Regions from separate parts of the Bacillus sp. 7894-2 genome, predicted to be linked through region 2. Evidence: riboswitches for the same ligand, from Rfam matches in the RefSeq annotation. Region 2 holds a riboswitch; each other region holds the start of a gene.

Region 1 (10,595 bases), on a different contig from region 2:
CCGGACGTTCTGTGTTAAGGATTTGCGGGAATATGCTGAATGTATTATCCTCAATATACTCTTCAATATAACCGGGACTGATAATCAAATCCGCTTTAATAAATGAAAGTCTTCTCTTAATCTCTTTGACAATCTCCTCATTTGCTATTCCTTTCAGGTATACTAATGAAATTTTCGTTTTTGACTTAGTCCCAATGTTCATATAGCTGACAGTTAAATCCGGACTTTCGATACGGTTGCGGATCAGGAATATATTGGTCTGCAGGTTTTCTATAAAACCATCATGCGACCCTCTAACTACAACTTCATTTACAGGTTCCTGGATCGTTCTTTCCAGCTCTTTTGGAAAGCTTACCATATAAATTTTCTGTGATTCAGGAAGGCAGACCGCAAAGCTCCCTTTTAACAATAAGCTGATGATTTCTTCTTGATCTTTTGTCTCCTTGCCGTTGAGAGAAATCAAAAACTCTTCAATGTGTTCCCCTTTTAAGTTGGATAGGGGCACAAATACAAGCTCATAAAATTTCTCTTTTGAAACAACAGACTCAAGGTAAAATATCCTGATTTTCTGGTCATTAACTTGAATATTCCATTCCCTGAAATCCTGGGTTTCTTCGAATTTATCCACAAAAGATAATAGCGGCGGCTGCATAGATTGATCCGTATTTTTATTGAGTTTGCGGATTTTCTTGATTTTCAGGTTGCGAAAGTTCATCTTGCTGCACCACGATTCGGATTTTTTAAGTATTTTATCCTCCATTATCGAAAAAATCCCTTGGGAAAAATTAACTGAATTAAAGTTCATAAGTTGTTCAAAAGTTTATTTTGGTGTTAAAACGTTGCCGTAATGCTATTTGCAGAAAATGAAGTGTTGTACCAAATGTTTACATTTATTTCCTTCTAACTTTTGTCACAACTTTTTATTTTTGCTTATGTTAATATCATTTACACAGTGATAACTAAGTTAAATAAGTGTTTCAAGGGTGTGCAATTTTTCCATCTATATATTTTTTTGGTATGTTTGTGAAAACACGCACATTATTTGTGAATTATTTAACAATAGTTTTTGTTTAAAGGAGATGAACCATCAGATGAAGAAAATGCTGCTCTCTTTAACAGCTATATTGCCGATGCTTATTCTCAGCGGCTGTAATATGGTTGTGTTTGAACCGCAGGGCCCTGTTGCAAGAAGTATTACCGAATTAATTAACTGGTCCCTGATCTGGATGCTTCTTGTTGTAGTAGTCGTATTTGGATTATTCGGCTACATCGTCTGGAAATATCGTGAGAAACCAGAAAATAAGGATTATGAACCGCCTGAGGAACATGGAAGCACACTCCTTGAAATTATCTGGACCGGGATTCCGATCTTAATTGTCATTGCGTTAACGATCCCGACCGTAAAAACACTTTATGCTCTCGAAGAAGCACCAAAGGGCTACGAAGAAAAAGAGCCTATTACCATACATGTTACATCTGCAGACTGGAAATGGATTTTCAGTTATCCAGAAGAAGGAATTGAGACGGTGAACTATGTCAATATTCCAGAAGATAGACCTGTACTTTTCAAAATGACTTCAGCAAGCACTATGCAATCTTTCTGGGTGCCTGCACTTGGCGGACAAAAGTACACCATGCCGAAAATGGAAACAGAATTATATCTTGTTGCAGACAACCCTGGATCATATGAAGGCCAGAATACGAACTTTAACGGCCGCGGCTATGCGGATATGAAATTTGAAGTGCTTGCCCAAACCCAGGAGGATTTCGACCAATGGGTTGAAGATGTTAAGGATACAGCGCCTAAATTGACAGAGAAAGAATACGTAGGGCTGCTGAAGCCTACTCATTTAGGAAGGCTGACCTATTCAAATACTCATTTGGAATGGGTGAATCATGCTGATCCCGACTCTAAGGCATATACAAATCCTGAACTCTACAGAGGTCATGGGTATCAGGGCAAGACATTCGAAGAAGACGATAATTATAAAAATGAGAAACCGAATGTAATTGAAGGTCATGGTGAAGATAAAGGCCATGACGATAGTGAAGAAAACCATGGAGGTGACCATCATGGGCATTAAATGGGATGAGTTTTTTATTACTGGAGATCCCCTTATACTAGGTTCCCAGATTGCCATTTTGCTGACAATGATTGGTGCAGTGGCAGGGATTACCTATCTGAAAAAATGGAAATACCTGTGGACAGAATGGCTGACTACAGTTGATCATAAAAAAATCGGTATTATGTATATCATCTCCGCCGTATTGATGTTTTTCCGCGGCGGGATGGACGGGCTGCTGATGAAAGCTCAGACATCACGTCCTGAAATGGAATTCCTGAATTCACAGCATTACAATGAAATTTTCACAACACACGGTGTGATTATGATTCTTTTCATGGCGATGCCGTTTTTGATTGGTTTAATGAACGTTGTCATTCCGCTGCAGATCGGTGCACGTGACGTTGCCTTCCCTCAGCTGAATGCTCTAAGCTTCTGGCTGTTCTTCAGCGGAGCTATGCTATTCAATATTTCCTTCGTTATCGGAGGGTCACCTGATGCAGGCTGGACTTCCTACTTCCCTCTTGCAGGCAAGGAATTCAGTCCGGGAATCGGCAATAACTATTATGCAGTTGCCCTGCAGATTGCCGGTATCGGTACATTAATGACAGGTATCAACTTTATCGTCACGATTCTAAAAATGAGAACAAAAGGCATGACACTGATGAAAATGCCGATGTTTACGTGGACTACATTCGTAACATCCATTCTGATTGTGGCTGCTTTCCCTATTTTCACAGTCGCATTGGCATTGATGACGTTTGACCGTCTATATGGAACACACTTCTTTACCGTATCCGGCGGAGGCATGGATATGCTTTGGGCTAACCTGTTCTGGCTATGGGGACACCCTGAGGTATATATTGTTGCCCTTCCTGCTTTCGGGATTTTCTCCGAAGTCATTGCAACTTTTTCAAGAAAATCATTGTTTGGATATAAATCGATGGTATTTTCCATCCTTGGAATTGCCCTTCTAAGTATGGTTGTATGGGTTCACCATTTCTATACAATGGGTTCAGGACCTGCAGTTAACTCATTCTTCTCCATCACGACGATGGCGATTGCCATCCCGACTGGAGTTAAGATGTTCAACTGGCTGTTTACGATGCGGAAAGGCCGCATAAAAATAACTTCTGCGATGCTTTGGGCACTTGCATTCGTTCCTTGCTTTGTCATCGGCGGGGTTACAGGCGTCATGCTGGCAATGGGTGCAGCGGATTATCAGTATCACAATACCTTATTCCTGGTTGCCCACTTCCACTATGTATTAATTCCGGGTGTCGTGTTTGCGGTATTTGCAGGCCTGTACTACTGGTGGCCAAAAATGTTCGGCTTCATGCTGAATGAAAAACTCGGAAAATGGCATTTCTGGCTATTCGTTATCGGCTTTAACGTAACATTCATGCCTATGTTCTTCCTTGGATTAAACGGAGCTGTAAGACGTGCATACACATACTCTGCCGAATCAGGCTTTGCACCTCTATTCATGCTTTCAGCGATTGGTTCTATTGTTCTCGCAGCCGGATTCGCTGTATTCTGCTATAACATTTACTGGAGCATCCGCTATGCGGACAGAAACATCTCAAGCGACCCATGGGATGCAAGAACACTGGAATGGTCTACTGCATCACCTGTTCAGTTCTATAACTTTGCGAAGCTGCCGGAAGTGAAATCACTTGATCCATTCTGGCACATGAAGAAAAAGAATGAAGGCTTAACATTGCATGACAGTGAAATAGAAGAAATTCATATGCCAAGCAACTCATGGGTACCGATTTATATGGGTGTTATCTTTGGCATCGCAGGCTTCTTCCTTGTGTTTGAATGGCACATCGCGGCAGCTGTTGCCGGAATTGGCATTTTTGCCGGATTGATTATCCGTTCATTCGATTACAATGAAGGCTTCCATGTTTCAAAAGAAGAGATTCATAGAATTGAAAATGCGTGGAGAAAAACAGAAGGAGAGGTGCACGATCATGTCAGCTAAAGTGGATACGACTCTGCCGCTTGAATATCAAACTGAGCAGGACCGCATGAATATTCTTGGCTTCTGGGTTTTCCTTGGCGCTGAAATCGTCCTGTTTGCCACTCTGTTCGGAGTATATGGAGTTTTATATGAACGCTTTGCAGGAGGGCCAACACATAAAGATATCTTTGTCATCAAGGATGTCATGATACAGACCGTGCTCCTTCTGACAAGCAGCTTTACAATGGGCATTGCCATTTTTGAAATGCGCCGGCATAACCTTAAAGGGCTAATCACCTGGCTGGTGATTACCCTGGCTCTTGGCGCAGGCTTCCTGTTCATGGAGATTAATGAATTTATTCATTATGCCCATGAAGGCGCAACGATGCAGACAAGCGCATTCCTTTCCAGCTTATTTGTTTTACTGGGAACACATGGAGCTCACGTAACTTTGGGAATTGGCTGGGCAACGATGGTTATCATCCAGCTTCTAAAAAGAGGCCTTACCCCTACTACTGCAAGGAAAACGTTTATTATCGGCCTTTACTGGCACTTCCTTGATGTAGTCTGGATCTTTATCTTCACATTTGTGTATCTGAAAGGACTGGTGGCTTAAATGGAGCATCATCAATCAAAAAGCTTCCCGATAAGCCATGTCATTGGATTTGTAGTTTCCCTTGTGCTGACATTTGCAGCAGCAGGAATTGCTTTGAAAACGAACCTTTCTTTTAAAGTGATCATGTGGATCATCGGCTCACTGGCTGTCGTTCAGGCAGGCATGCAGCTGTTCATGTTCATGCACTTAAGAGAAGGTGAAGACGGCAAGACGAACCTGGTCAATATGATTTATGCCGTATTTATGGTGATTGTTATTGTAGTCGGTTCTATTTGGGTGTTAACCTCTGGACATGCTTCACATTAGGATAGAAGCGCCTTGATCACGACGCTGGAGCTAGACAGTATAAAAAAACCGGTCTCCCCATTGGAGGCCGGTTTTATTTGTATTGTCTGATTCCCTTGCTTCCCTTTGTCATTTCTTCCATTACATTGATAAAAAATCCGAATCCGAAAAGCAGCATGGAAGAAACCATAATGCTTAAGCCGATGGATAATACATACTCGCCTGTGATGCCGCTTACAAAAAAGCTTGAAATAAAAACAATAAAACCTAAAATAATTCCTGCTGCTGTACTATTTCTGAAAAAATGCAATACGCGCTGCTGTTGAAGTGTCATATCCCCATCTCCTTTTATTTAATATTCTAACTATGTTCACAAATTTGTCAAACTTTTTGTCACAAAGTTGTCAAAATAATTTTTGCGTAAAAAAAAGCTCTGCAAGCTGCAAAGCGATTTTCTACTGATATAGCTTTTTAATGTTCTCCAAATCTTTCTTAAGACTGCATATTTCCTGCCGGGTCAGCATGAGCGGCATTTGATCGTAAAGTGTAATGATTTGCCCTCCCTCATCTTCTTCATGAAGGGACAGATAGTTATACAGAGTTTCACATTGATTTTTGTTGAGAACTGACTGGGTACTGAAGCTTTTTACTTTCTGGATTTCAAAGGCACTGGCTTCCACATCAAAAACACCTGTGATAATGTTTCCCTGCAATGTATTGGACAAAGTCTTCACTCCCCTTTTTGAGTAATATACCCATTTTTCAGGAGCAATTTCCCAATATATAAAAAAACCTCTTTGAAATACTTCAAAGAGGCATATATATCATGAAGCATTCTTGTGAGTTTGAAGACTTTCAACCGATTTTCGAATGATTAATCTCGGTGCCGATGAAATAATTAAGACAGCCACGATTGAGCAGAGAATGGCCGCTCCAAGCATGGTTGCGCCGTTTGCCAGGAAGGAAAAGAGGACCGGTGACATCCCTTCAGGTGCATAGCTTCCGAAGAAAAGCACACCTGCTATGAAATGCCAGAAATATCGGGCGAGGCTTCCGATAAATACCGCCACGACCACCCAGCCCAGCGCTTTCTTCTTATTGCCGGTGCGCAGCTGATTTTGGATAACGCGGTAAAACAAACCGGCAAATCCAATACAGGCAAATGCCACAAAATACTCGATAAATGCCTGAAGCGGAGTGGCAATCCAGGCATCCCCCATGGCAATCTGCAAAATCCCCCATAAGAGGCCTGCAATGAAGCTGACCTTAAAGCCCCACCTGAAAGCCAGAATGAAAATGGGAATCATCGCGGCAGATATGGAAATGGATGGCGACAGCTTGATGGATGGCAGAAAATCAAGAATGATAGCAAAGGCAGCAAAGAACGAAGCCTCTATCATTGCAATTAACCTTAATTTCTTCATAAAAAAATCCCCCTTTAGTCTCGTGACGATACCCCAAGGGAGAACAAGCAGGCAGAAAGTTATATCTGCCTATCATTCCACATTCCTGCGCTAGCATTAACTAACAGGTTCAAAGGGTCAGAACAGCGAACTGTTCACTCTCAGCGATATGCTCCCCTTGTGGCACGTTATTGAATTATCCGCTTTTAGTATATATGAAATGAGTAAGAGTGAAAAGTGGTCCCTGGTGAAAATTTTTTAAATATATCAAACAGGTACCTCCCTGCCTGTCACAATTTTTTCACAAATCAATAGCCTCTGAACGCTGTTGTAGCACACTTTCTAGCAGATAAAATTATTTTTCCATAATTTACAACGTTTAAAAAGTGTAAAACCCTGTATTTAACAATTTTAATTTCTTATAATGTAGATATGTTCAATGAGGAGGGAAATAGTTGAAATCACGTCTTAAGAAGCCTTCGACGATTATTTCTATTGCATTGGTAGTCACGGTGATTTTGGCTGCGGTTATTTGGACCGTACAAGCAGGAAAAAAGGATGTGACTGTCCCGTTCTCTTCTGTGGAAAAAATTATAGCTTCCCAGGATGGAAAGACTGTTGCAGTACAGGAATATAAAAATGGAAAACTTCTGATAACAGCTCCTGACGGAGAGTACATCTCCCATGTGCCTCCCAACAGTGAGATGGTTGATAAATTAGTAGAAACCTATAATATACAATATTCGTTCGCAAACACAGGACCTTTAACCCCCTGGATTCTGGGCGGTGTAGTCCTTTTGTTCATTGCCGTTGGAATTTACCTGTTTAAATCAGGAAAAGGCGGAATGGGCGCTACAAATACAATGAAGCAAAGTGTCTCGAAGCCTAAAGCCCTGCCTACTATTTCGCTTGAAGATGTTGGCGGGATCCAGGAAGAAATGAAAGAGGAAATCATGCAGACTCTATCCATTTTAAAAGAACCTGAGCGCTCTTTAAAAATGGGGATCAAGCCGCCGAAGGGAATTCTCTTATACGGACCTCCCGGAACGGGAAAAACCCTGCTGGCTCAGGCAATTGCCAAGGAGCTTGGAGCAACTTTCTTCTCAACAAGCGGTTCCGGGTTTAATGAATTATTCGTAGGTGTTGGTGCATCCCGTGTCAGAAACCTTTTCCAGAATGCCAGAAAGCATGCTCCTGCTGTCGTCTTCATTGACGAAGTAGATGCACTTGCAGGACGAAGAAAGCAGCATGGCGGAGAAGAAAGTGAAAAAACATTAACTGAACTGCTGGTCCAGCTTGACGGCGGACATTCCAATGATGGAATATTATTTATTGCCGCCACAAACCGGAAGGATATGCTCGACGAAGCATTCCTGCGTCCTGGACGAATTGACTTCTCTTTCAATGTCCCTCTTCCAGATACAAAGGGTCGGAGAGAGATCATCAATATCCATACGAGAAATAGATTGCTGGCTGAAGATGTTATGACAACTCTGGGCGATCTTGCAGAAAGCACTTCCGGATTTTCAGGCGCAGATCTTCATTCCCTTTTCGAAACGGCAAGCCGCAGAGCAGTCCGAAACGGCCAGGAAATTATTTCAAAAGAAGATTTGGATTACGCTCTGGACCGTACCATTTTGGGAACGACCACACGTGCATTGCAAGATGCCGGAACGAAGCAGCGGGTTGCAATCCATGAAGCAGGCCATGCCTTAGTGGCTGCCTTAACAAAACCGGGTTCCGTCCGGAAAGCAACCATCATTCCGCGTGGCGAAGCCCTTGGGTATGTAGCTCCTATTCAAAAAGAACTTCACTTATCGACAACAAGTGAATTGCTTGACCAGGTCGCGATGATACTCGCCGGCGGTGTATCAGAACGAATGATTCTTGGCGAGCACAGCATTGGGGTGAGCGGTGATGTTAAACAAGCGAAGCATATCATAGAGCAAATGGTTGATACAGGGTTACTTGATAACGGCTTCGAGCTTACTTTCAACAAAGGACAAAAAGAAGCTAAAATGCAGGATCTATTCCAAAAAGCATTAGAAAGATGCGAATTGATTATCGCCAATCATCAGCCTCAATTTGAGAAACTGGTAGAAGCCCTTCTGGAAAAAGAAACATTGGAAGGCAGCGAAGTCCAGGAGCTTGCTGGAGAATTGAAGGCAGAATTGGTTATAGCATGATCGGAATCGGCCCCTTCTCATAGGGCCGGTTTTATTTGGTCTTTTATTAGTTTTATATAATAATGTTATGTAAACTAATCTTGGAAGCCTCCATACCTTATGAAGGCTTTTCCTGTTACCCCCTGCCTGATGCTCTTCCTCTAATAAAGTTAACCACAATGATGATCGCTGCTATTACCAGCAGAATATGAATAATGCCTCCAGCTACTTTAAATATTAATCCGAGAATCCATAATACAAGCAGAATACCTGCTAAGGTCCAAAGCATACAGGTCACCCCTTCCCTTTTGATTTATTCCTTACATACCCCTTTATACTCAAGATAATGCCTTAATTGCTGAAATACTGACATTGTTATGTTTTGCAATGGATAGTTATTTTACTCCTGAAAGTTTTTCAAATACCCGTATTTTTCATAAGAAGTATCTGCATCCTTTCACCGTCTTTGCATATACTATATTCACGGTCGCCCACCTCTTCTAAACGCCATCGTTGCGGGACTAACCAGACCGGAATGTGGGCGGCCACCTGTATAGGTGACAGGTACCTATACCACCACTAGACCACTTTCACACACGCCATTAAAGCTGCAAACCGTTTAGGGGTTGCAGCTTTTATTTTTAAGGTCCGTCATCAATCAGTTCGTAGCCTGGAATCAGTTCTGACAGCGGCACAATTTGAGCTTTTTCTTTATATACAGGTATATACTCTTTTAGCACACTAACCATCTTTGTACCTGTGATGCCGACATGGCCGATTGCGATGATGCGTTCGTTTTTCACAAGCTTTTCAGCAAGTCTGTCTGCCTGTTTTGTGATATGTGCTGTCGTGTAAATATCATCGAAGAAAATATTGTTTTCGACATAAGGGACACCTATTTCATTTGCCAGCTTGCCGACGACGCTTTTTCCGGTTGTTTTGCTGTCAAGATAAAATAAACCATGTTCTTTACATACTTCAAGGACAACTCTCATGACCCGTTCATTTTCAGTGGCACTTGAACCCATATGATGATTCATGCCGACCGCATGGGGCACTTCTTTAATGGCGCTCTCTACTCTGCTGCGGATTTCTTCATCTGTTAAATCTGTTGTGATGGCCCCCGGACCAAGCCAGCTGCTTTTTCCTCTTTTCGGCTCCATCGGCATATGAATGATGACTTCATGCCCATTTTTATTTGCCAATTCTGCATCTTCTTTTGTCGTTGGCATGAAGGGCATGATGGCAGCTGTCAAGGTCACCGGCAGTTCCATCATTTCTTTTGTTCCCTTCATATTGTTCCCAAGATCGTCAATGACAATGGCCAACTCAGGTTTTTGGGAAGCAGCACTTATGGGAGTTCCCACACTTCCGAATGAAAAAATCAATACAAATATGCTGAAGTATCTTTTCATTTTTCCATCCTCCTTTGCGCTAGCATTCCCTAGATCCATGAATCAGTTCCAATACAAAAACTGCCAGGAATGAAGCCTGGCAGTTCCCTATTTCTTATGCATTTTAAACTCAAGGAAGAGCTCATTATAATATGAAAGCATCCTTTTTCCGAGGTTCTCATAAACCTCCAGCCGTGCTGTCATTTCTTCATCAGGATAAAAGCGTTCGTCTGAGATTGTTTCTTCGTCCATATAGTTCAGTGCCTCTTTATTTGGCGTTGAATATCCGACGTATTCTGTATTTTGAGCCGCATTTTCCGGGTCAAGCATGAAATTCATGAACTGGTGGGCCGCTTCCGGATTTTTGGCAGTCTTAGGGATGACCATATTATCAAACCAGAGATTGGAGCCTTCTTCCGGAACTACATATTCAAGATTATCCTTCTCCCACATGAGCTCCTGTGCCGTACCGGACCAAACAACGCCAATGCCGGCTTCATCATTTTCCATCAGCATTCTGATTTCATCACCCACAATGGCCTTAATGTTAGGTGTAAGGCGATCGAGTTTTTCTTTTGCATCGATCAAATGGCTTTTATCTTTGTCATTAAGAGAATAATGAAGACTGTTTAGTCCCATACCCATTACTTCCCTTGCCCCATCAATCAGAAGGATCTGGTTCTTTAACTCAGGATCCCACAGA
Region 2 (10,595 bases):
AGGGTAAAATTCGTTAACAAGCCTGAGCAGTTATATTTACTGGAAGGGGCTGCAGAAGCTGTGGCAGAACTGACCAAAGCCGGTTATGAAATTTTCGTTGTGACCAATCAGGGCGGCGTGGGACTCGGTTATTTGAAAGAAAGGGAGCTAAAGAGAATCCATGAAAGACTGCAGGAGCTTGTTGCAGAAAAAGGCGGACATATTAAAGAGGTCGCCTATTGCCCTCATAAGCCGAAAGCAGGCTGTGCATGCCGCAAGCCAAATGCTGGCATGCTGATGGGTTTGGCAGAAAGGCACCAGCTGGATCTGACTAACAGCATTATGGTAGGCGATCACGAGCGCGACATTGAGGCAGGTAAGAAGGCCGGCTGTAAAACGGTTTTTATCGGCTCCGATCCAACAAGTGCAGATATCCGGGCTTCATCTCTTTTTGAGGCAGTGGAAGATATATTGGATATGCTTAAATAGGGTGAAAAACCGCTTCCAGGAACGGCAGGAAGCGGCATTTTAATTTACTATGATTTCATTGCAGGACTAGCGTGCTCCGCCAAGCTGCTGCTCAGCCATTTGAACAAGGCGCTTCGTAATTTCTCCGCCTACTGATCCATTAGCTCTTGAAGATGTTTCCGGGCCAAGGTTCACACCGAATTCTGTTGCGATTTCATACTTCATTTGATCAATTGCCTGGCTGACTCCTGATACTAAAAGCTGATTAGAATTGCTGTTTCTTGCCATGTAAATCATCTCCTTGGTGTAGTTTTCTTGATTGTTACAATTATAGCTTTAGGAGAGTAAATAAGATTTATTCATAGTTATTTATGGTATTTTGTGGTATTTTGCCGATTCTGAAAATGCGGGTAAGAGTCTTTCCGCACAGAAATCAAAAATAGCCTGTTAAAGTTCGCCATTATAAATCTGCAAAAACCCGAATAGCCATGAAGTATAGGCACTGGCCAGTACTGCACCTATAAAGAAGGCAAAATAAGCCCAATCTTTCCAGGAAACCGGGATATTATGATAAAAATCCCGGTTTTTATCTCCGGTAAACCCTTTTGATTCCATTGCCATGGCTGTCCTCTCAGCTTTACGGATCGCTCCGGCAAGGAGAGGAACTGTATATCTCTTAAGCTCAGCCGCTTTATCCTGGATTGTCCTTGCTTTTGGTACTCCCCTGATCCGGTGGGCGCTTCTGATAATCTCAAACTCTTCTTTCATTAATGGCAGAAACCGGTAGCCTGCCATGATTCCATATGCAAGCTTTGGAGGGAGCCGGCATTGCTGCATTAAGCTCAGCAGAAATTCTGTCGGCTTAGTAGTTAAAATGAACAGAAGAGACAGAGAGGTAAAGCTTAAAACCCTCATTCCAAGGGAGAGTGCCCGCAAAAAGCCCTCCTCAGTCAATGTGAAGATCCCCCATGTCCATAATATGGTTTCACCTTCAATCGTTTTAGAAAAAACTAAAGCTGACCAAATATATATTGCAGCCATGAAGATAAATGGCGAGAAAAGCAGAATCCATCTTTTGAATGAAACTCTTCCAAAGATAAAGGTGGCTGCTGCTGTTATCACTAAGGTCAGAAAAGGTGTAACGGGATCAAAGATTACCGATAGAATTAACACACAGACTATCACAGTGAATGCTTTAATGCTTGGGTTGAATTCATGTAAGAGCAAGCTTCTCCCTCCCTGCAATGGACCCGATATCGTTCATGAGCTTCTCAATGTAAGGAACCTTTAGGGAAGCAATCTCCATAATCTCATCATTCTTCCATAATGCATCAGGCATACCATCGTAAATTTTCTCTCCTTCTGAAAGAACAAGCACTTTGTCCGCATAGGAATGGATGATTTCCATGTCATGCGTGATCATCAACACGGAGCCTCCACTTTGTATCTTTGTTTCCAAAAGCTTCATAAGCTCCCCGGAAGTCCTGGCATCCTGCCCAAATGTTGGCTCATCAAGGAGGAGAAGGTCCTGATCATTCACAAGCATTGATGCAACACTAAGCCGCCGCTTTTGCCCCTGACTTAAGGAAAAAGGATGCATGTCAGCACATTTGAGCAAGTCCACTTGAAGCAGAGCAGCCTGAACTGTTTTTTGAATATCGGCGTCAGGAATCTGCTGTATTTTTAGGCTGAAGGCAATTTCATCATAGACAGAATCTGCAATAAATTGGTGTTCGGGATTTTGAAAAACGCAACCTGATTTCTGTCTTAACTCTTGCTCCTTCCACTGGGAAAGGGGGCGATCATTAAAAAGAATATTGCCTTTGGATGGAGCAGATAATCCTGCCAGCAGTCTGGAAAGCGTTGTTTTTCCTGATCCATTTGAACCGGCAATTGCCACAAATTCACCTTTTTTAACAGAAAAACTAATATTTCTTAGCAAGTCCTTACCAGCTTTATTAAAGTATAGATTCTCTGCTGATAGGATGATCTGCTCTTCAGGAGCTTGGTGTTTTTTCTTCCTGTTATCTAAAATCTGAAGTGCAGCAGAGGGATTTACAAATCCAGCAATTAGCTCCCGATCAGTTAACGGAAGCTTTTCCCCGCTGTAGATCCCAGCTTTTTTTCCTGATAGGCCGGCTCTAACCGTGCTTGGCAGCCAGATGCCCTCAAGCAGAAGTTCTTCTGCATATTGATTAAAGCAATCTGCCGTGCTTCCAATAAATAAAATTTCTCCTTCCTTGTTTAGGACCACGCACCGGTCGGTCAAATCAATCCAATCATCCAGCTTGTGCTCAATGATTAGAAGGGAAATTGCCTGGTTTTCTTTAAGCTCTTTAATGATGCGTGTGAGTTCATAGCTTGAAGCCGGGTCCAGATTTGCTGTCGGTTCGTCCAAAATCAAGATATCCGGTTTTAATGACAATACACATGCCAGTGCTAGCTTTTGCTTTTGGCCCCCGGAAAGAGTGTGGATTAAGGAATGTCTATACGGCAAAAGATGAACAAGCTCTAATGCTTCATCAATCTTTCTCTCGATTTCATCATTAGGTGTTTTCATATTCTCAAGTCCAAAGGCCAGCTCATCCTCGACTGTGGTCATGCAAAATTGGCTTTCAGGGTCCTGAAATACAATGCCAATGTGCTGATTAATTTCGCCAGGACCGAATTCCGCAAGCATCTTTTCCTTGAATGAAATGGTCCCTTCCAATTCGCCATCAACGGCCTCCGGATACAATTTATTTAAGCAGAAAGCAAGTGTGCTTTTTCCCGATCCGCTTGGGCCCAATAATAGAACTGCTTCCCCTGGATAAAGGCTGAATTGCACATCTTTAAAAATAGGTTTTTCCACATCTTCATACCTGAAGGAAAGCTGTTCGGTTTTTAATATATGCCGGTTATGCTGTAATTCCATTTTCCGGTTTTCCCCTTTTCCGCTCTTTTCCAATTGGAAAGCTGTTTAATGCCCCAGTTTTCGCAAGGCTCTCACTCAGCCATTTGCCCAGCAATCCAGCCAGTAAAGCACCGCTGATCAGCCTCACAAAAAACATAGCTGTTACATAACCGGGTGAGAGGGCCGCATAGCCGGAAATGAAATAGCCCCAAATAAAACTAGTAACAGATGAGCCCATTCCGGCAGCAATTAACACCCATGTCCGGTAATTATTCCATTTTGTAGCCGCAAAAACAGCTTCCGCTCCAATCCCCTGAATCATCCCTGACAGAATCAGGCGGGGACCAACTGCGTTGCCGATCATGACTTCAATGGCTGCAGCGATGGTTTCCGATAAAAAGGCTGCTCCGGGCTTTCTGATTATGTACGCTGCGATGATTGAAACAACAAACCAAATGCCAAAAATCAAATCATAGCCAATTAAGCCGAACATTCCATATAGCACGTTGCCAAATTGCAGGAACGCCAGATATACAACTGCAAACACGACAGCAAGTACAGACAGGACAATGACCTCACGAAGCTTCCACTTTTCGAGCATTTTACTCAGCCTCCTTTTTGGATGGACTGTTGGCAGACATATTCACCGTCATAACAATATGTGTAGAATCGCTTTTCTTACAGTTTTCAAAAGCATCCTCAAGTGTTTTAAAAACAGCGTGTGCATCTCCATCCAGTCTTGAAGCATAATGAACTCCTTTAGAAAAAGTACCCCGATTCGCAGCGAGTTCGACCTGGTCCATAATGACGTTCATGTAATCAGGAATCCCCATCGGATAAAGGGCGAACTGGACAGCGACTTCCTGGCTGATTACTGCTGCTGATTCTTCATTTGCCCGTTCCTCATTTTCAGCAAGATAAGCATCGCCTGCAGTATCACCGGGACATCCATTTGAAAAAGTCCCGTTAAACACTACATGATCTCCATGCTTAACTGATTCAAGGTAAATAGCTTTGACCACATCGAAAACATGAATGGACCTGCCACGCACACAGGTGCTCACATCATCAGTTTCCATCCATACCTTGCTCGTATCCACTTCTTTTAGTGCTGATAAAATAACCTCCGCAAACCTGTCAGTCATTGGGTAAATTGAAAACCTGCACCCTGTAATTTCACTAGTCCCACATAAAAAATTTTCCTGCATTTTTCCATCCTCCTATTATTTATGAAAATAAAAAACTGCATTCCCATAGGAAATGCAGTTGAATGTTATCAATACAAATAAATGATAGCCGTTCACCTGCACTTCCCCACGCTGGTATTATCCAGATCGGGTGATAAGAGTCAGAACGGATTGTTCTTCTCAGCCAAAAAGCTCCCCTAGTGCAAAACTTGGATATGCAGTTTTTAATGACTCCATCTTAATACGGAGCAAACAAAATGTAAATGAATAATTTATCTTTTTTATATCAAATGATCTGTGAAATCAGACAGCAGCGGTTAAGCTATGAAAAAATTTCTCCATTGTCCATGTCATGTTCTAATCCAGTCCTTCCCTTCATAAAAGTGTAATAGGACAATTTTACACCGAGAATAGGGGGCAAATTGGATGATATACAGAATGCTTGCTTTAAACATAGACGGAACACTACTCCAAACAAATGGAAGACTTCATAAATCAACAAAAGAAGCGATAGAATATGTGCAGCAAAAGGGAATTTATGTAACACTTGTTACGTCCCGAAGCTTTCCATCCGCGAAAAAAGTGGCCAAAGCATTGAAAATCAATTCTTTGCTGGTCACTCACAGGGGAGCATATATTGCAGCTTCCCAGGAAAAGCCGATCTTTGTAAAAAGAATTCAGGAAGATGAAACGTTTGAAATCGTGCGCCTGCTTGAAGGCTTTACCTGTCAAATCAGGCTGGTGCACGAAAAATATTCCCTTGCCAACAAAACGAAGCTCAATACCAATATGCTTGCTAAAACTGTTTTTACAACCGGCGATCCCATTTTTTACTCCCAGCAATTTGTGGATTCATTAAGTGACACCATCTTAGACGAGCCGGTCACCCCGCCAAAAATTGAAGTGTACTTTGAAGATAAAGAAGACCTTGAGGATGCTAAGACAGCCATCTGGGGCATGTTTGAAAATGTAGAAGTCATTAAACTGAATGATCTGAGGATGGACATTGTTCCTTCAGAAGTTTCAAAGCTGAATGGGCTGCTCTATTTATGTGAACACCTTGGAATTTCCAGAAACCAAATGGTCGTAATTGGAGATTCTGAAGATGATCTGGAAATGATTGAAGCCGCCGGTCTGGGGGTGGCAATGGGTAATGCTCCGGCAGAAGTAAAAAAAGCAGCAGACTGGCTGACACGATCCAATGACCAGAGCGGCGTAAGCTACATGGTTAAAGAACATTTCCGCAAACAGCATCCAATCGACTTTCTGAAGAAAATGAATCTGCTGAAATAAATGCATGAAAGAGAGTCCGGTCAAGGCAGATCGGCTCTCTTTTTGATTTAGGGCATTGGATAAAGCGAGTCAATAGTATATTGACCTTGTTTCCCCAGTTCTGTACACTAAAAGGAGTTTGTCAACATGAATAATAAAGACTATGCAGCTGCCCGTGAGATTGAACACCGGCAGATTTATTATATTTTTTAAAAAAAGGTGATAGATTTGAACATATCAATTTTAGGCATAAAGGATGAACGGTTCCATCGTCCGCTCCGGCTGATCGGAAACCTCTTTTTTGAAGAATGTGAAGTGTTGCTGGGTGAGAATGCTGCAGCAGATTTGACAATTTCTTTTCAGCTTGAGCAGGGAGATCGCATTAAAGCCTTTGCTAAGCTTACTGATAAAGACAGCAGGAACCTTACTGCCACTTTTGAAAAAGAATTTGTTCCGGCTGAGTCAGAAAAAGAGACTTTCAGACAAGTGAAGAATGCAGTATCACATGTATACCTGACTGTTTTGCAGGACTGGACGGGCATTACCCAGAAGTGGGGGATTCTGACCGGAGTACGTCCCACAAAATTGCTTCACCGTGCCATGCAGAATCAGACACCTCTCCAGGAAGCTCATCATCAGCTGAAGGAAGAGTACTTGATTACAGATGAAAAAATTCAGCTTATGCAGAATATTGTAGACCGGCAGCTTGCTGTGGTACCGGATCTTTATGACTTGAAAAAAGAGGTAAGCATATATATTGGCATTCCGTTCTGCCCGACAAAGTGCGCGTATTGTACTTTTCCTGCTTATGCGATTAATGGCAGGCAGGGTTCTGTTAACTCATTTCTTGGCGGCCTTCATTTTGAAATGCGCAAAATTGGTGATTGGCTGAAAGAAAATAATGTGAAAATCACCACTGTCTATTATGGCGGAGGGACCCCGACAAGCATTACGGCAGAAGAGATGGATATGCTTTATGAGGAAATGTATGAATCTTTCCCGGATGTAAAAAACATTCGGGAGGTCACTGTGGAAGCAGGCCGTCCTGATACGATTACACCTGAAAAGCTTGAAGTGCTTAAAAAATGGAATATTGACCGTATCAGCATTAATCCTCAGTCCTATATTCAGGAGACCTTGAAAGCAATTGGCCGTCACCACACAGTGGAAGAAACCGTGGATAAATTCCATTTGGCCCGTAATATGGGCATGAACAATATCAATATGGATCTGATCATTGGATTGCCTGGAGAAGGGGTTCAGGAATTTGCGCATACTCTGGGTGAAACAGAGAAATTAATGCCGGAATCCCTGACTGTTCATACTTTATCCTTTAAACGAGCTTCGGAAATGACTAAGAACAAGCAAAAATATAAAGTTGCCGATCGTGAAGAGATTGAAAAAATGATGGACATGGCTGAGGATTGGACGAAAGTTCATAATTACCATCCTTATTATCTCTATCGCCAGAAAAATATTCTCGGCAATCTTGAAAATGTCGGCTATGCCCTTCCAAATCAGGAAAGCATCTATAACATTATGATTATGGAAGAACAGCAGACAATTATCGGGCTTGGGTGCGGAGCTTCCAGTAAGTTCATTGATCCCGGGACAGGAAAAATCACTCATTTTGCAAACCCGAAGGATCCAAAATCGTATAATGACAGCTTTGAACATTATACAGATGAGAAATTGAAAATATTAAAAGAGCTATTTAATAAACATGAATCCCTTGCCGAATAGGCGGGGATTCTTTTAGTGAATATATTTTGGAAAATTAAGAAAAATATTAAAGGAATTCTTGAAAATAAAGAGAATGAATAGGTACAAGATCATAGATTTCTATGTTTCTAAATGTAAGCGTTTTCTAAAAAGGGGGAATTGTAATGATGATGCAGACACCTTTGACTATGACGCAAATGATCAGGCGGGCAGAAAAATATTTTCCAAAGAAAACGGTCGTATCAAGAACGGCTGGCGGAATTCAGAGATTGACATATAAGCAGATTGCAGAAAGGACCAGGAAGCTGGCAGAAAGCCTGCAAAAGCTGGGAGTGGAAAGAGGGGATAAGGTCGGGACACTGGCCTGGAATCATCATCGCCACCTGGAGGCTTATTTCGCCATCCCATGCAGCGGAGCCGTTCTTCACACGATTAATATCCGTCTGTCACCTCAGCATATTACATATATTATTAACCATGCAGAAGATAAAGTGCTGCTGATCGACCCTGACATTGTACCGCTAATTGAGAAGGTTAAGGATAAATTGAAGACGGTCAAGGCGTTCATCATTATGACAGATGAAGAAGAATTGCCGGAGACTTCTCTTTCGCCGGTATATCATTATGAAAAGCTTATCGATGAAGCAGGCGGTGCCTATGAATATCCTGATGATCTGGATGAAAATTCGGCAGCGGGAATGTGCTATACCTCAGCAACTACTGGTAACCCTAAAGGGGTCGTCTATTCCCACAGAGGCATTGTTCTCCACAGTATGGCGCTTGGGATGGCAGACAGTGCAGCGGTAAGCGAGAAAGATATCGCTCTCCCGGTAGTGCCGATGTTTCATGTAAACGCGTGGGGGCTGCCGTTTGCTGCTGTCTGGTTTGGAACCACTCTTGTATTGCCGGGGCCATATTTTACACCTAAACTTCTGGCAGAGCTTATTCAATCTGAGAAAGTTACCATAACAGCCGGAGTGCCGACAATCTGGCTTGGATTATTAAAAGAACTTGATGAAAATAACTATGATATGAGCTCACTCCGATCGGTGCTATGTGGAGGTTCAGCAGCGCCAAAAGGCATGATTAAAGCCTTCGAGCAAAAGCATAAAATTCCATTCATGCATGCCTACGGAATGACTGAAACAAGCCCGCTTGTTGTTATTTCGACTTTAAAAAGCTATCAGGAAGAGCTTTCAGCAGAAGAGAAGCTGGATATAAAATCCAAACAGGGCATTCTTGTACCTGGGCTGGAAATGAAGATTGCCGGCAAGGATGGCGAAGCAGCATGGGACGGAAAGGAAATGGGGGAACTAGCGATAAGAGGCCCATGGATTGCTTCTGAATATTATAAGGATGAACGGACCAATGAGGCATTCCGTGATGGCTGGCTCTACACAGGAGATGTCGTAACCATTGATGAAGAAGGGTTTATGAAAATCGTTGACAGAACAAAAGATTTAATTAAAAGCGGAGGGGAGTGGATTTCTTCCGTTGATATCGAAAATGCCTTAATGGCTCATGAATCGGTATTTGAAGCAGCGGTTGTTGCTGTCCCGCATGAGCAATGGCAGGAGAGGCCGGTGGCATGCGTTGTTTTGAAAGAGCCATTTAAAGGGCAGACCACAAAAGAGGAGCTTTATAATTTCCTGAAACCGCAATTTGCAAAATGGTGGCTTCCGGATGAAATACTTTTCTTTGAGGAAATACCAAAAACCTCTGTAGGAAAGTTCCTAAAAATGGCTTTAAGAGAGCAGGTCCAAAAAGAATATACAGGACATGCAAAGTAAATATGGGTCATTTACAGCATCCTTTTGGGATGCTGTTTTTAATATCATCAAATTAGTTTTTGGCTTAGCTAAATGGGTCAATTACAGTTCTTTCTGAGAGAGCGTATCGAGGAAGTGACAAATAAGTGACAAAATTAAAAATTTTTAGACAAAAAGCTTTTTAAATATAATAATACTCTTTATAATAAAAGAAGCATTTAAAGGAGGGGAAAGATTTTGACAACAGATTTTGTAACTGATACTGTAAGTGTTCAGCTTGATGGGCGTGTGGCGGCGGTTGAAATGAACAGGCCTGAATCATTGAACGCATTGAATGTAGAAATGCTGAAAGGGCTTTTGGCTGCCATGAAAGATATTGGCCAAAGAGATGAGATTGATATTGTTGTATTGAAAGGAAGGGGGCGCGCATTCTCCTCAGGCGGGGATATTAAAACAATGCTTTTGGAAACAAATGAAAGCGATTTCCCGGATGTGATGGAATGCATCAGCGAGCTGGCTGTAACTCTTTATAGCATGCCGAAGCTGACCATCAGTGCTGTAACAGGGGCAGCTGCCGGTTTGGGACTCAGCCTGGCACTTGCCACTGATTATATAATGGCAGACAGGAACAGCAAGCTTGCCATGAATTTTATTGGAATTGGCTTAATTCCTGACGGTGGGGCTCACTTCTTCCTGCAGCAGCGCATTGGCGAAGAGAAAGCGAAGCATTTAATCTGGGAAGGAAATGTGCTTACTGCAGATGAAGCACTAAAAATGGGGCTGATTCACGAAATAGCAGAAGCTGATTTAAGCACGGCAGTTGATGCAAAATTAAGCCAATGGCTGAACAGACCAACAGAAGCAATGATTAAGACAAAGAAAATTCTTGCTGATAAAAACCGGCCGCTCCTGCTGAAAGTGCTTGAGCTCGAAAAGCTTGGTCAGCATAAAATGCGGCAAACAGAGGATCACAAAGAAGGAATCCAGGCCTTTATTGAGAAAAGAAAGCCTGTGTTTAAGGGGAAATAAAGATTGATAGAAGAAAAGCAAAGAGCTGAGCCCTTTGCTTTTCTTCCTATCTATGAAACAAAATCAGCTTGCCTGCAGGAGAAGTGCAGCGGTGAGTTTTCTCATTCAGCCCTTTTTCCTTAAGGAGATTTTCTCCAACACTCTTAGCTTCGTCATCAGAAGCTGCCTGGAATGCTTCATCCAGTATCTTTTCCCCGTCCTGTTCAAATGCAGTAAGCTTGTAAGTCTTCATAATGGGACACCCCTCTTATTATAAAATTCAGATAGTTACTATTA
Region 3 (10,595 bases), on a different contig from region 2:
ATAATCGCGAACGTGCGGCGGGATAAAACTTCTTCTTTAAAATTTTTGGACATATTCGTTCCTCACTTACTTATATGAAAATTTGTTGACCAAGCAATCAATGTGTCACTAATTATTGCAATACCTTCAATTTTATCGCTCTCAAGTCAAGTTTGCAACGCATTTAAAATTGCATATTTCTTTTTATAAATCTTTTTCAGGCTTATAATAGGGAAACTAAATGCAAAAAAGGGGTTTAAAATGGATACAATTACTCATACTCTATTCGGCTTGAGCCTATATGGAGCAGTTGATAAACGCAACATGGATAAAAAATCCAAAAGAGCGTATTTGCTAACCGCTGTAGGGACAAGCCAAATTCCGGATATTGATGTCATCTCTCGCTTCTGGGATACAGAAGGACTTTATCAGATGTGGCACAGGGGGATTACCCATTCCGTTTTCCTTACCCCGGTTTGGGCCCTGCTGTTTTTGCTGCTGTCCTTCCTGCTTTTCAGAGTCAAGGATAAGAAGCTTTTTCTGCTGGGATGGCTTGCAGTTTTCATACATAATACCAGCGATTTATTTAATGCATGGGGCACAGGTTATTTGGAGCCATTTTCAACTATGAGGGTTACTTTTGGTACGATTCCAATTGTTGATTTGGTGTTTTGGATCATAATGGGAGCAGCCTATTTCTTTACAAAAAGGAATAAATCTAAATCCCCTTACTATTTTAAATTAGCATGGGCTTTTATGCTTCTTCATGTGGTAATTCAAAGCACACAGGGATATCTCATTTATAAACAGTATGATGATTACTATGAACAAGTTGCACTATCGGCAGATTTTATCCCGTGGTCTTATTCCGTTATTACAAAGAAAGATGACGAAGTGACCATATTCAATGATACTCTTTTCACCGAAAAGAGAACCCAATATGTGCTTCAATCAAAAGAAACAGCGGATTTGGACAAGTTGTTTTCGCAAGCTCCTGAAGCTAAAACTCTTTATGAATGGTCCCCATTTGTGGTTCTCGTTGATGATGATGAAAGGCTAGGGCTCTACGATCCCCGCTTTTACAGAAACGGCCAGTCATTTTTATTCGAATATATTGAAAAAAACACAGAAAGATGAGCGGTGTGCTCATCTTTTTTCGTTTATCCCCATCATTTATTTCATGCTTAGTATTTTCATGAATTTATTCCTTTTGCGCATAATAGAACTATTGGATTTACAAGCAGTTTCTCAAGGAAATAGGATTAATGCCAGGAAACACTACTACATAGTGAAGAGGTGTAAACATGAATTTTGTTTGGGGGATATTCGGAATCATTGTCGTTTTAGGAATAGCCTTCCTGCTTTCAAGCAATAGAAGGGCGATAAGTGTAAGAACAGTTGCGGGAGGGCTTGCCATTCAACTGATTTTCGCCTTTCTCGTTTTAAAGTGGGAAGGCGGCAGAAAGGGATTGGAATGGCTCACAATGAAGGTAAACGATATAATCAATTACGCCAATCAGGGAATAAATTTCTTATTTGGCGGCCTTTTTACAGATGAATCAGGCATTACCTTCGTTTTTGCACTTCAGGTTTTGCCTGTTGTAATCTTTTTTTCATCACTGATTTCCGTTCTTTATTACTTAAGGATTATGCAGTTTTTCATTAAGATCCTCGGCGGGGGACTGGCTAAGCTTCTAGGGACTAGAAAAGCGGAATCCATGTCTGCAGCAGCCAATATATTCGTTGGCCAGACTGAAGCTCCTCTTGTAATCCGCCCATTTATCGCCAATATGACAAAATCCGAGTTGTTTGCAGTTATGACAGGAGGCCTTGCTTCTGTGGCAGGATCTGTTTTGATCGGGTATTCCTTATTGGGTGTGCCTCTTGAATATCTGCTGGCAGCAAGCTTTATGGCTGCACCTGCCGGTTTGGTCCTGGCCAAAGTTATGCTTCCGGAAACGGAAGATAAAGAAGAGCCTAAAGAATTTGAGATGGAAGTGGATAGCGATTCTGCAAATGTCATTGATGCAGCGGCAAAAGGAGCAAGTGTCGGACTGGAGCTCGCTTTAAATATCGGCGCAATGCTGCTGGCCTTTATTGCTTTGGTTGCTTTAATTAACGGGCTTCTTGGATGGGTTGGAGGGTTATTCGGGCTGGAAGGCCTGACGCTCGAAATCATACTTGGATATGTGTTCTCTCCGCTCGCGTTTGCTATAGGAGTTCCATGGTCAGAAGCCGTACAGGCAGGAAATTATATTGGCCAGAAGTTAATTTTGAATGAGTTTGTTGCTTATTCTGCTTTTGCACCGGATATCCCGACTTTATCTGATAAAACGGTGGCGATCGTAAGCTTCGCCCTTTGCGGATTTGCCAATATTTCCTCATTGGGCATCCTGCTGGGAGGACTTGGCGGATTGGCCCCGAACCGCAGGCAGGACATTGCACGGCTTGGTTTAAAGGCAGTTGCTGCGGGTGCTTTGGCATCTATGCTAAGTGCCGCCATAGCCGGAATGCTGTTTTAATGAACTATGAAATATGGAAAATCCTCCCGCAGGCCGGGAGGATTTTTTTTATTTCTTAAAATAATAGATAACCGATTCATATGGCCTTAACTGGATGGTCTCCGCAGCAGAAGGTGACTGCTTATAATTGGCAAGTAAAATATCTGCTTTATATTCATCTGCTTGAATGTGTTCAGGAAGGGTAAAGGTTGTTTCTTTCCCATAAAAATTATTTACGACCAACAGTTTTTCATTATCACCATTTCGAACATAAGCAAATACATCAGGATGATATTCAGAAATGAGTTCATAATCACCATAGGTGATGATATCGTACTGCTTTCGAAGCTGGATCAGCTTTTTATAATGATAGAAAATAGAATTCTCGTCCTTCAATGCGTTTTCGGCATTGATTTCCCTGAAATTGGATGCGACATGAATCCATGGGATTCCATCGGAGAATCCGGCATTTTCGGTACTATTCCACTGAACAGGCGTCCGGGAATTATCGCGAGATTTGCTTTTGAGAATGTTAATTATTTCTTCTTCTGCCATTCCCTTTTCCTTAAGAATAGAATGAACATTCAGTGATTCTACATCTCTATATTCTTCAATCCTCTCAAACCCGGGGTTTGTCATGCCAAACTCTTCTCCCTGATAAATATAAGGAGTTCCCTGCATCATATGGATGGCTGTAGCCAGCATTTTAGCAGATTCACGATGATAGTATTTGTCATCACCATACCTTGATACAACACGAGGCTGATCATGATTGCACCAGAATAAAGCATTCCAGCCTCCCCCATTGTGCATTTCAGTTTGCCATTTGGATAAAATTTGCTTTAATGCCGTAAAATCAAAATCAGCGAGTGCCCATTTCTCTCCATTAGGGTAGTCGACTTTTAAATGATGAAAGTTGAAAGTCATACTTAATTCTTCCCGCTCGGGGTTGGAATACTTTATACAATGATCAATTGTAGTGGATGACATTTCCCCAACTGTCATACTATCGTACTTTGAGAATACTTTATCATTCATTTCATGCATAAATTCGTGAACACGAGGGCCATCGGTATAGAATTTTCTTCCGTCGCCCGGAGGTACAGAGCCGTCATCATCCGGAAAATCCTGATCTTTGGAAATCAGATTGATTACATCAAGTCTAAAGCCATCTACACCTTTTTTAAACCAGAATTCCATCATGTCATACACTTTGCGGCGAAGGTCTTCATTTTCCCAATTTAAATCAGCCTGTGTAACATCAAAAAGATGAAGATAGTATTGGCCGGTTGCTTCATCATATTGCCATGCATTTCCGCCGAATTTGGATTCCCAGTTTGTCGGCTCGCTTCCACCTTCCTTTGGATCTTTCCAGATATAAAAATCGCGGTATGGATTGTCTTTTGATTTTTTTGCTTCCTGGAACCATTGATGTTCAGTGGAAGTATGGTTAACAACAATATCCATAATGATTTTCATGTCCCGGTTATGGGCTTCTTCAAGTAGCTTATCAAAGTCTGCCATTGTTCCATATTCCTCATGGATGCTGAAATAGTCGCTGATGTCATATCCGTTATCACGCTGCGGAGATTTATAAATGGGTGTCAGCCAGACGACGTCCACACCTAATTCTTTTAAGTAATCAAGCTTGGCAATAATTCCAGGAATGTCTCCAACTCCATTTCCTGTCGTGTCGTTAAAGCTTTTCGGATAAATTTGATAAACTACTGCTTTTTTCCACCATGGTTGTTTCATTTAGAATCACCCTGTTTTAGTTTATTTAGAATAATGCTTTTCTTTTAGCTGTTAAAGAGAAGCACCTGAGTTTCGTATGGACGAAGTTTTATGGTTCTGCCAATTTGTATTTCATTGTAATTCCCAATCAGCGGTTCAAATTTTTTCTGCTGGAGGTCTGCAGGGAGTTCTGCTTCAGTGTTTCCGCCATAGAAGTTGCACATGACAAGAAGAGTCTGATTGCCGAGTGTTCTTGTATAGGCGTAGATTTCGGGATGTTGATCGAGTATAAGGTTATACTTTCCGTAAATAATAATTTCATTTTTCTTCCTGATTTCTATAAGCTTTTTATAATAATGAAAAACAGAGTCAGGGTTTTTCATGGCCTTTTCGACATTAATGTCTTTATAGTTAGGATTTACTTTTATCCATGGAGTTCCTTCCGTAAATCCTCCGTGCCTGGAAGAATCCCATTGCATTGGCGTTCTAGCATTGTCACGCCCTTTTGCATAGATGGCCTTCAGTGCTTTTTCCTCTGTCCAGCCATCGTTAAGAGCTTCTTTATAAAAGTTAAGTGTTTCTATATCTCTGTATTCATCAATGCTTGAGAAACGGACATTCGTCATTCCGATTTCTTCGCCCTGATAAATATATGGAGTTCCCTTCATCATATGCAGCAATGTTGCCAGCATCTTTGCTGACTTATCCCAATACTCTCCATCATTCCCGAATCTTGAAACAGAGCGCGGCTGATCATGATTATTAAAATAAAGACTGTTCCAGCCAACCTCATCCAGTTCATTTTGCCATTTGGTCAGATTTGTTTTTAGATCAAAAAGATCAAGGGGTTTGAGGTCCCATTTGCCATTTGGCCCGTTATCGAGACTAACATGTTCAAACTGGAAGACCATATTTAACTCATTGCGTGATTCACCTGTATACTGCCGAGCCCACTCCGGATTTACACCAGGCATTTCACCGACAGTCATTACATCATACTTCGATAAGGCCTTTTCATTCATCTCCTGCAGGTATTCATGAATTTTTGGGCCGTTTCGATAATACTTGCTTCCAGAAGCATATTTCTTCCCTGGCTTTGGTTCATCATCTGGAAGTCCCTCCACTTTGGAGATAAAGTTGACTACATCCATTCTGAACCCGTCAATCCCTTTTTCAAGCCACCAGGTCATCATGTCGTAAATTTCTTTTCTCAGTTTCGGATTCTCCCAGTTGAGGTCAGGCTGTTTTTTTGAAAACAGATGCAAATAATATTCTCCTGTACTTTCGTCAAGCTCCCAGGCAGATCCGCCGAAATTGCTGCCCCAGTTATTCGGCTCCTTTCCACTTTTTCCTTCACGCCATATATAGTAGTCCCTGTATGGATTATCTTTCGATTTCCTTGCTTCTGAAAACCAGATATGCTCGTCTGAACTATGGTTCACTACCAGATCCATAATGAGTTTGATGCCTCTTGTATGCAGCTCTCCAAGAAGCTCTTCCCAATCCTCCATTGTTCCAAACTCACGCATAATATCCTGATAATCACTGATATCATAGCCATTATCATCATTGGGTGATTTATAAACTGGAGAAAGCCAGACCACATCAATACCAAGCTCTTTCAAGTAATCAAGTCTTGAGATAATTCCCTTTAAATCTCCTATTCCATCTCCATTGCTGTCCATGAAGCTTCGAGGGTAGATTTGGTAAACTACACTCTCTTTCCACCATTGCTTCTTCATAATGCAACCTCCGGTATATTAAAATATTGAGCAAGCCTAAAAATGGCAATACCATGGAATCATAGAACTCCATGGCATCAATCATTTTATTTAAGCTTTTCTAAATTTCGAGAAAGCTAAAGTTAATACAAACGGCACAACTAGGGCAATCCCCATTCCGATAAAGAAAGCACCCCAGTTTTCCGCAAAGATGGAGAAGAATGCCGGCAAGCCGCCTACTCCAATTGACGGTGCCTTAACACCATTTATAGTGATGAATATGCCTGCTGCAGCTGACCCAATAATCGCTGCAAAGAACGGATACTTAAAGCGAAGATTAACCCCAAACATCGCCGGCTCCGTTACACCCAGCCACGCTGAAATGGAAGAAGTGAGCGCAAGCCCTTTCAGCTTTTCGTTCCCTTTGCTTAACAGCATCATGGCAAAAGCGGCTGAACCCTGTGCAATATTGGATAGTGCCACCATCGGCCACAAAAACGTGCCGCCAATGCTGCCGATTAGCTGAAGATCGACTGCCAGGAATGTATGATGCATGCCAGTGATAACAAGAGGTGCATATAATCCTCCGTAAATCAAGCCTCCAAGGGCCGGAACAGCATCAAAGATTCCGACAACCCCATTTGTAATCCAGCTGCCAATCGTGAATGTAATTGGTCCGATGGCAATAAAAGAAAGAAATCCGGTAATAAGCAAAGCGATTGGCGCGACAGTCAGAAGCTGAAACGCATCAGGAATTCTTTTTCGCAGAAATACTTCTATCTTAGCCAAAACATATGAAGCAAATAATACAGGCAACACTTGGCCCTGGTAACCTACTTTTTCAATTTCAAGACCAAATAAATTCCACTTCGGGACTTCCTCTGCTGCACCATAGCCCCATGCATTTAAAAGATCAGGGTGCACCAGCATCAAACCAAGCACCATACCAAGAAGCGGACTGCCGCCAAACCGGTTTACAGCACTCCATCCAATCAGGCCTGGAAGAAATACGAAAGCCGTATTGGCAATCAGGTTAATGATGCTCGCCAGATCAGCCCAGTTTGTATAAACATCAACAAACGACTTATCATCGAAGAAAATATCCGGGGCTGTCATAATGTTGTTGATTCCCATCAGCAAACCAGCTGTTACGATAGCCGGGAGGATAGGAATAAAAATATCAGCCAGTGTTTTAATTCCACGCTGCAGGGGATTTAAGTTTTCGGCAGCTGCACTTTTGGTCTCTTCTTTTGACGATTCACCAATACCGGTTGTATCTGTCATTTCTTTATATACTTTATCAACGAGGCCTTGTCCAATCACAACCTGGAATTGTCCATTGGTGGAAAATGAACCTTTTACAATATCAATATCTTCGAGCTTTTCTTTATTGACTTTTCCTTCATCTTTTAATGCAAAACGCAGCCTTGTTACACAATGAGTGGCCGCAGCGATATTATCCCTGCCCCCGATAGCTTCTACGATTTGCTCTGCTGACTCTTTATTTGTGGCCATTCTACGCTCTCCTCCTGTTACCGTTTTCATATTAAAGAAAAAAACAGTTTTAAGGTTCTCATTTATCGTTCTCGATTTTTATAAATCTATCCATTACACACAAACTAACTTGTATATACATGAACTGTTTACGCTTTCATTTTATCCTGTATATACATGTTAGTCAACTATTTTTTATTTTCCTTCTTTTATATACCCATTCACTCGGTTTGAAAGCCATAAAAAAGAAAAACCGGCTTCGAGACTAATCGTCTGCAAAGCCGGTTCTAAACCAGTAGGCTATTTTCTTTTATCATTATCATCATCATCATCTTTAGTGAGATCACGGGTAGATTTCTTAAATTCTTTTAAGGTCTCCCCGAATGCTCTCCCTATTTCAGGAAGTTTTTTAGGACCAAAAATAATAAGAGCAAGAACCAGGATGAGAATTAAGCCTGGAATACCGATGTTTGATAACATGCTGAACACTCCTTATATATCATATCGCTTGAAACAGCAGTAATCATGTTCATTGTCCATTATAGGGGATTGGCTCATAAAATCATAGTATGAGATATTTTTATAAAATCTATAATAAAAATCTGCCGTACTGCTTTTTCCATTTTTTTCTCCTGGTTAAATGTTTATGTCATGTCAGGTATGCGGTAAATAATAGATTATAACTGTTTTACGAATTATCAATATAGGAGTGATGGCTATGCCTGACATAGAAACGAAAGATTATAAGGACGGCTATAAAAAATTTTCTTCCAGGGCAAAACGTTATGCGGAGGATCCTGAAAAAACAAAAGGTCTGCTAAACAAGGCTACACTTAAAGCTGAGAAAAACAAATCTTCGTTAAGTGATATATGGGAAAAGTTTCAGCTGCTGATCGATTTAGTTAAGGCATGGTCAAAAGGCGATTACCGGCATATCTCCAAAAAATCAATTATCTTTATTATTGCATCCATCCTATACTTTGTCTCTCCTATCGACCTGGTTCCAGACTTTTTAATTGGAATGGGTATTCTTGATGATGCAGCAGTACTTGGTTTTGCCGTCAGCCAGATTACAGGTGAACTTGAGAAATTCAAAACCTGGAAAGAAAGCCGGACTATTGAAATGAAATAACTTTCAAATGGTGTCCATTTTGATATTGTCTGCTATAATAAATCAAGGAAAGTATTCATGCCTTTTAAAATTAAATAGCAAGAAATGTAGGGGAACCGGTGTGCCGGTTGAGACTTCATCCTTAAGATGCTGACCCTTTGAACCTGATCTGGCTAATACCGGCGTAGGGAACATATTCTTAAACATATTAAAATGTTTTTTATATGCGTCCCGGTTTTATGCCGGGGCGTTTTTTATTTTTTCAGGGCAGACTAATATCAACTTTCCTTATTACATAAAAGCTTCTGGGGGGTTTCTCTATGAAAAAATGTTTAGCAGCTATTTCTGCGCTGCTGCTGCTAACCGGCTGTGCCGGCAGCGGTCAGAATGCTGAAACTGGAAATGAAGATGCAGGCAGCAAACAAGAATTGAAAGAAGTTACTGTCGTACTGGATTGGACACCCAATACCAATCATACCGGCTTATATGCCGCAAAAGAAAAAGGCTATTTTAAAGAAGAAGGGCTCGATGTCGAAATTATCATGCCAGGCGAAGCAGGTGCAGATCAATTGACGGCATCAGGCAAGGCTGATTTCGGTGTCAGCTATCAGGAAAGCATTACAGAAGCCCGTGTACAGGGTGTGCCGCTGGTATCAATAGCGGCTGTCATTCAGCACAATACTTCCGGTTTTGCATCCCCTGTCGAAAAAAACATTAAATCACCGAAAGACTTTGAAGGAAAAACGTATGGCGGGTGGGGAGCTCCTTTAGAAAAATCAGTAATTGACTCCCTAATGAAAAAGGAAAATGCGGATGCGGAAAAGGTGTCAATAGTTAACATGGGAGATGCAGACTTTTTTACGGCGGTTAAAAGAGATATAGACTTCGCATGGATTTATTACGGATGGACAGGTGTAGAAGCTGAGCTTCGGGGGGAAAAGATTAATATGGTCTACCTCACAGACTACTCAGAAAAACTGGATTACTACACGCCTGTTCTCGCTACCAGTGAAAAAATGATTGAAGATGATCCGGAAACTGTCAAAGCATTTGTAAATGCTGCAGCTAAAGGATATGAATTTGCAATCGACAAGCCGGGCGAAGCAGCTGATATTCTGTTAAAGAATGCTCCAGACCTGGATAGCGAATTGGTCAAAAAGAGTCAGGAGTGGCTATCCCCGCGCTATCAGGACGATGCTCCCAGATGGGGAGAACAAAAGCTTGAGGTCTGGGAAAACTATGCAGACTGGATGCATGAAAATGGTCTTTTAGATAAAGAATTAGATGCCGGCAAAGCATTTACAAATGACTTCCTGCCGGAATAAGGAGAGTTTATGAAATGGCAAACGCACTTGTAAGCATTCAAATCATACCAAAAACAAAAGATGGGGAAAGTGTTATTCCTTACGTTGATGAAGCAATCAGTATCATTCAGCAATCCGGCGTTAAGTACGAAGTGCATCCCCTCGAAACAACGATGGAAGGCGATTTAGAACATTTACTGAAAATCATTGCTGACATGAACAGAAAAATGATTGAAATAGGAAGCAGCAATGTAATCTCACAGGTTAAGATACTCTATCAGCCCGATGGTATTGAAATGAGTGATTTAACGGAGAAGTACCGTCCATGATCAATGTGCTAAGGAAAGGATGGAGGCCGGCTGCGGTTCTCCTCCTTTTATTCATTTTTTGGGAGCTGGCGGTAAATCTGGCAGGAGTCCCTGCATGGCTCCTGCCTCCACCAACAGATATCATTCAGGAGGCGGTTTTGGGCTGGGATGGCTTCCGCCCGCATCTTCAATCGACAGTCCAGCTTTCCCTTTGGGGATTTGCGATTGGCACTGCATTCGGATTGCTTACAGCTGTAATACTGCACTTATTACCTTTTATTAGGGAGTCTGTTTACCCTCTCCTCATCCTTTCACAGAATGTGCCAATAATTGTTCTGGCTCCTCTGCTGGTTGTCTGGTTTGGATTTGGCCTTCTTCCAAAGCTTATTGTCATTACGCTGGTATGCTTCTTCCCCATTACTGTTGCAGCATTGGATGGTTTT

Evidence for each region. Region 2 has a riboswitch for thiamine pyrophosphate ahead of CHI10_RS08030 (YkoF family thiamine/hydroxymethylpyrimidine-binding protein). Riboswitches for the same ligand answer to the same signal wherever they lie in the genome.
Region 1: another riboswitch for thiamine pyrophosphate. It lies ahead of thiT (energy-coupled thiamine transporter ThiT); the one in region 2 lies ahead of CHI10_RS08030 (YkoF family thiamine/hydroxymethylpyrimidine-binding protein).
Region 3: another riboswitch for thiamine pyrophosphate. It lies ahead of CHI10_RS09095 (ABC transporter substrate-binding protein); the one in region 2 lies ahead of CHI10_RS08030 (YkoF family thiamine/hydroxymethylpyrimidine-binding protein).

Annotation. Positions count from the first base shown of each region.
Region 1 covers NZ_NPDG01000015.1:27,043-37,637, forward strand. The annotation lists gene CHI10_RS03100 (spore germination protein) at 1-715, opposite strand, end outside; gene qoxA (cytochrome aa3 quinol oxidase subunit II) at 1,092-2,084, shown strand; gene qoxB (cytochrome aa3 quinol oxidase subunit I) at 2,074-4,050, shown strand; gene qoxC (cytochrome aa3 quinol oxidase subunit III) at 4,040-4,645, shown strand; gene qoxD (cytochrome aa3 quinol oxidase subunit IV) at 4,646-4,951, shown strand; gene CHI10_RS03125 (hypothetical protein) at 5,025-5,264, opposite strand; gene CHI10_RS03130 (hypothetical protein) at 5,386-5,655, opposite strand; gene thiT (energy-coupled thiamine transporter ThiT) at 5,755-6,354, opposite strand; TPP riboswitch at 6,420-6,522, opposite strand; gene CHI10_RS03140 (AAA family ATPase) at 6,789-8,519, shown strand; gene CHI10_RS22115 (lmo0937 family membrane protein) at 8,635-8,787, opposite strand; gene CHI10_RS03145 (divergent polysaccharide deacetylase family protein) at 9,140-9,913, opposite strand; gene CHI10_RS03150 (ABC transporter substrate-binding protein) at 10,001-10,595, opposite strand, start outside.
Region 2 covers NZ_NPDG01000057.1:12,791-23,385, forward strand. The annotation lists gene CHI10_RS08005 (D-glycero-alpha-D-manno-heptose-1,7-bisphosphate 7-phosphatase) at 1-468, shown strand, start outside; gene CHI10_RS08010 (alpha/beta-type small acid-soluble spore protein) at 535-735, opposite strand; gene CHI10_RS08015 (energy-coupling factor transporter transmembrane component T family protein) at 895-1,674, opposite strand; gene CHI10_RS08020 (ABC transporter ATP-binding protein) at 1,661-3,361, opposite strand; gene CHI10_RS08025 (ECF transporter S component) at 3,345-3,941, opposite strand; gene CHI10_RS08030 (YkoF family thiamine/hydroxymethylpyrimidine-binding protein) at 3,943-4,548, opposite strand; TPP riboswitch at 4,635-4,736, opposite strand; gene CHI10_RS08035 (Cof-type HAD-IIB family hydrolase) at 4,954-5,820, shown strand; gene CHI10_RS08040 (coproporphyrinogen III oxidase) at 6,028-7,542, shown strand; gene CHI10_RS08045 (long-chain fatty acid--CoA ligase) at 7,689-9,311, shown strand; gene CHI10_RS08050 (enoyl-CoA hydratase) at 9,528-10,319, shown strand; gene CHI10_RS08055 (YhzD family protein) at 10,366-10,551, opposite strand.
Region 3 covers NZ_NPDG01000058.1:116,160-126,754, reverse strand. The annotation lists gene CHI10_RS09135 (peptide chain release factor 3) at 1-53, opposite strand, end outside; gene CHI10_RS09130 (metal-dependent hydrolase) at 241-1,116, shown strand; gene CHI10_RS09125 (NupC/NupG family nucleoside CNT transporter) at 1,284-2,501, shown strand; gene treC (alpha,alpha-phosphotrehalase) at 2,550-4,235, opposite strand; gene CHI10_RS09115 (glycoside hydrolase family 13 protein) at 4,280-5,956, opposite strand; gene treP (PTS system trehalose-specific EIIBC component) at 6,047-7,450, opposite strand; gene tatA (twin-arginine translocase TatA/TatE family subunit) at 7,730-7,909, opposite strand; gene CHI10_RS09100 (YkvA family protein) at 8,148-8,561, shown strand; TPP riboswitch at 8,640-8,748, shown strand; gene CHI10_RS09095 (ABC transporter substrate-binding protein) at 8,861-9,865, shown strand; gene CHI10_RS09090 (thiamine-binding protein) at 9,880-10,173, shown strand; gene CHI10_RS09085 (ABC transporter permease) at 10,170-10,595, shown strand, end outside.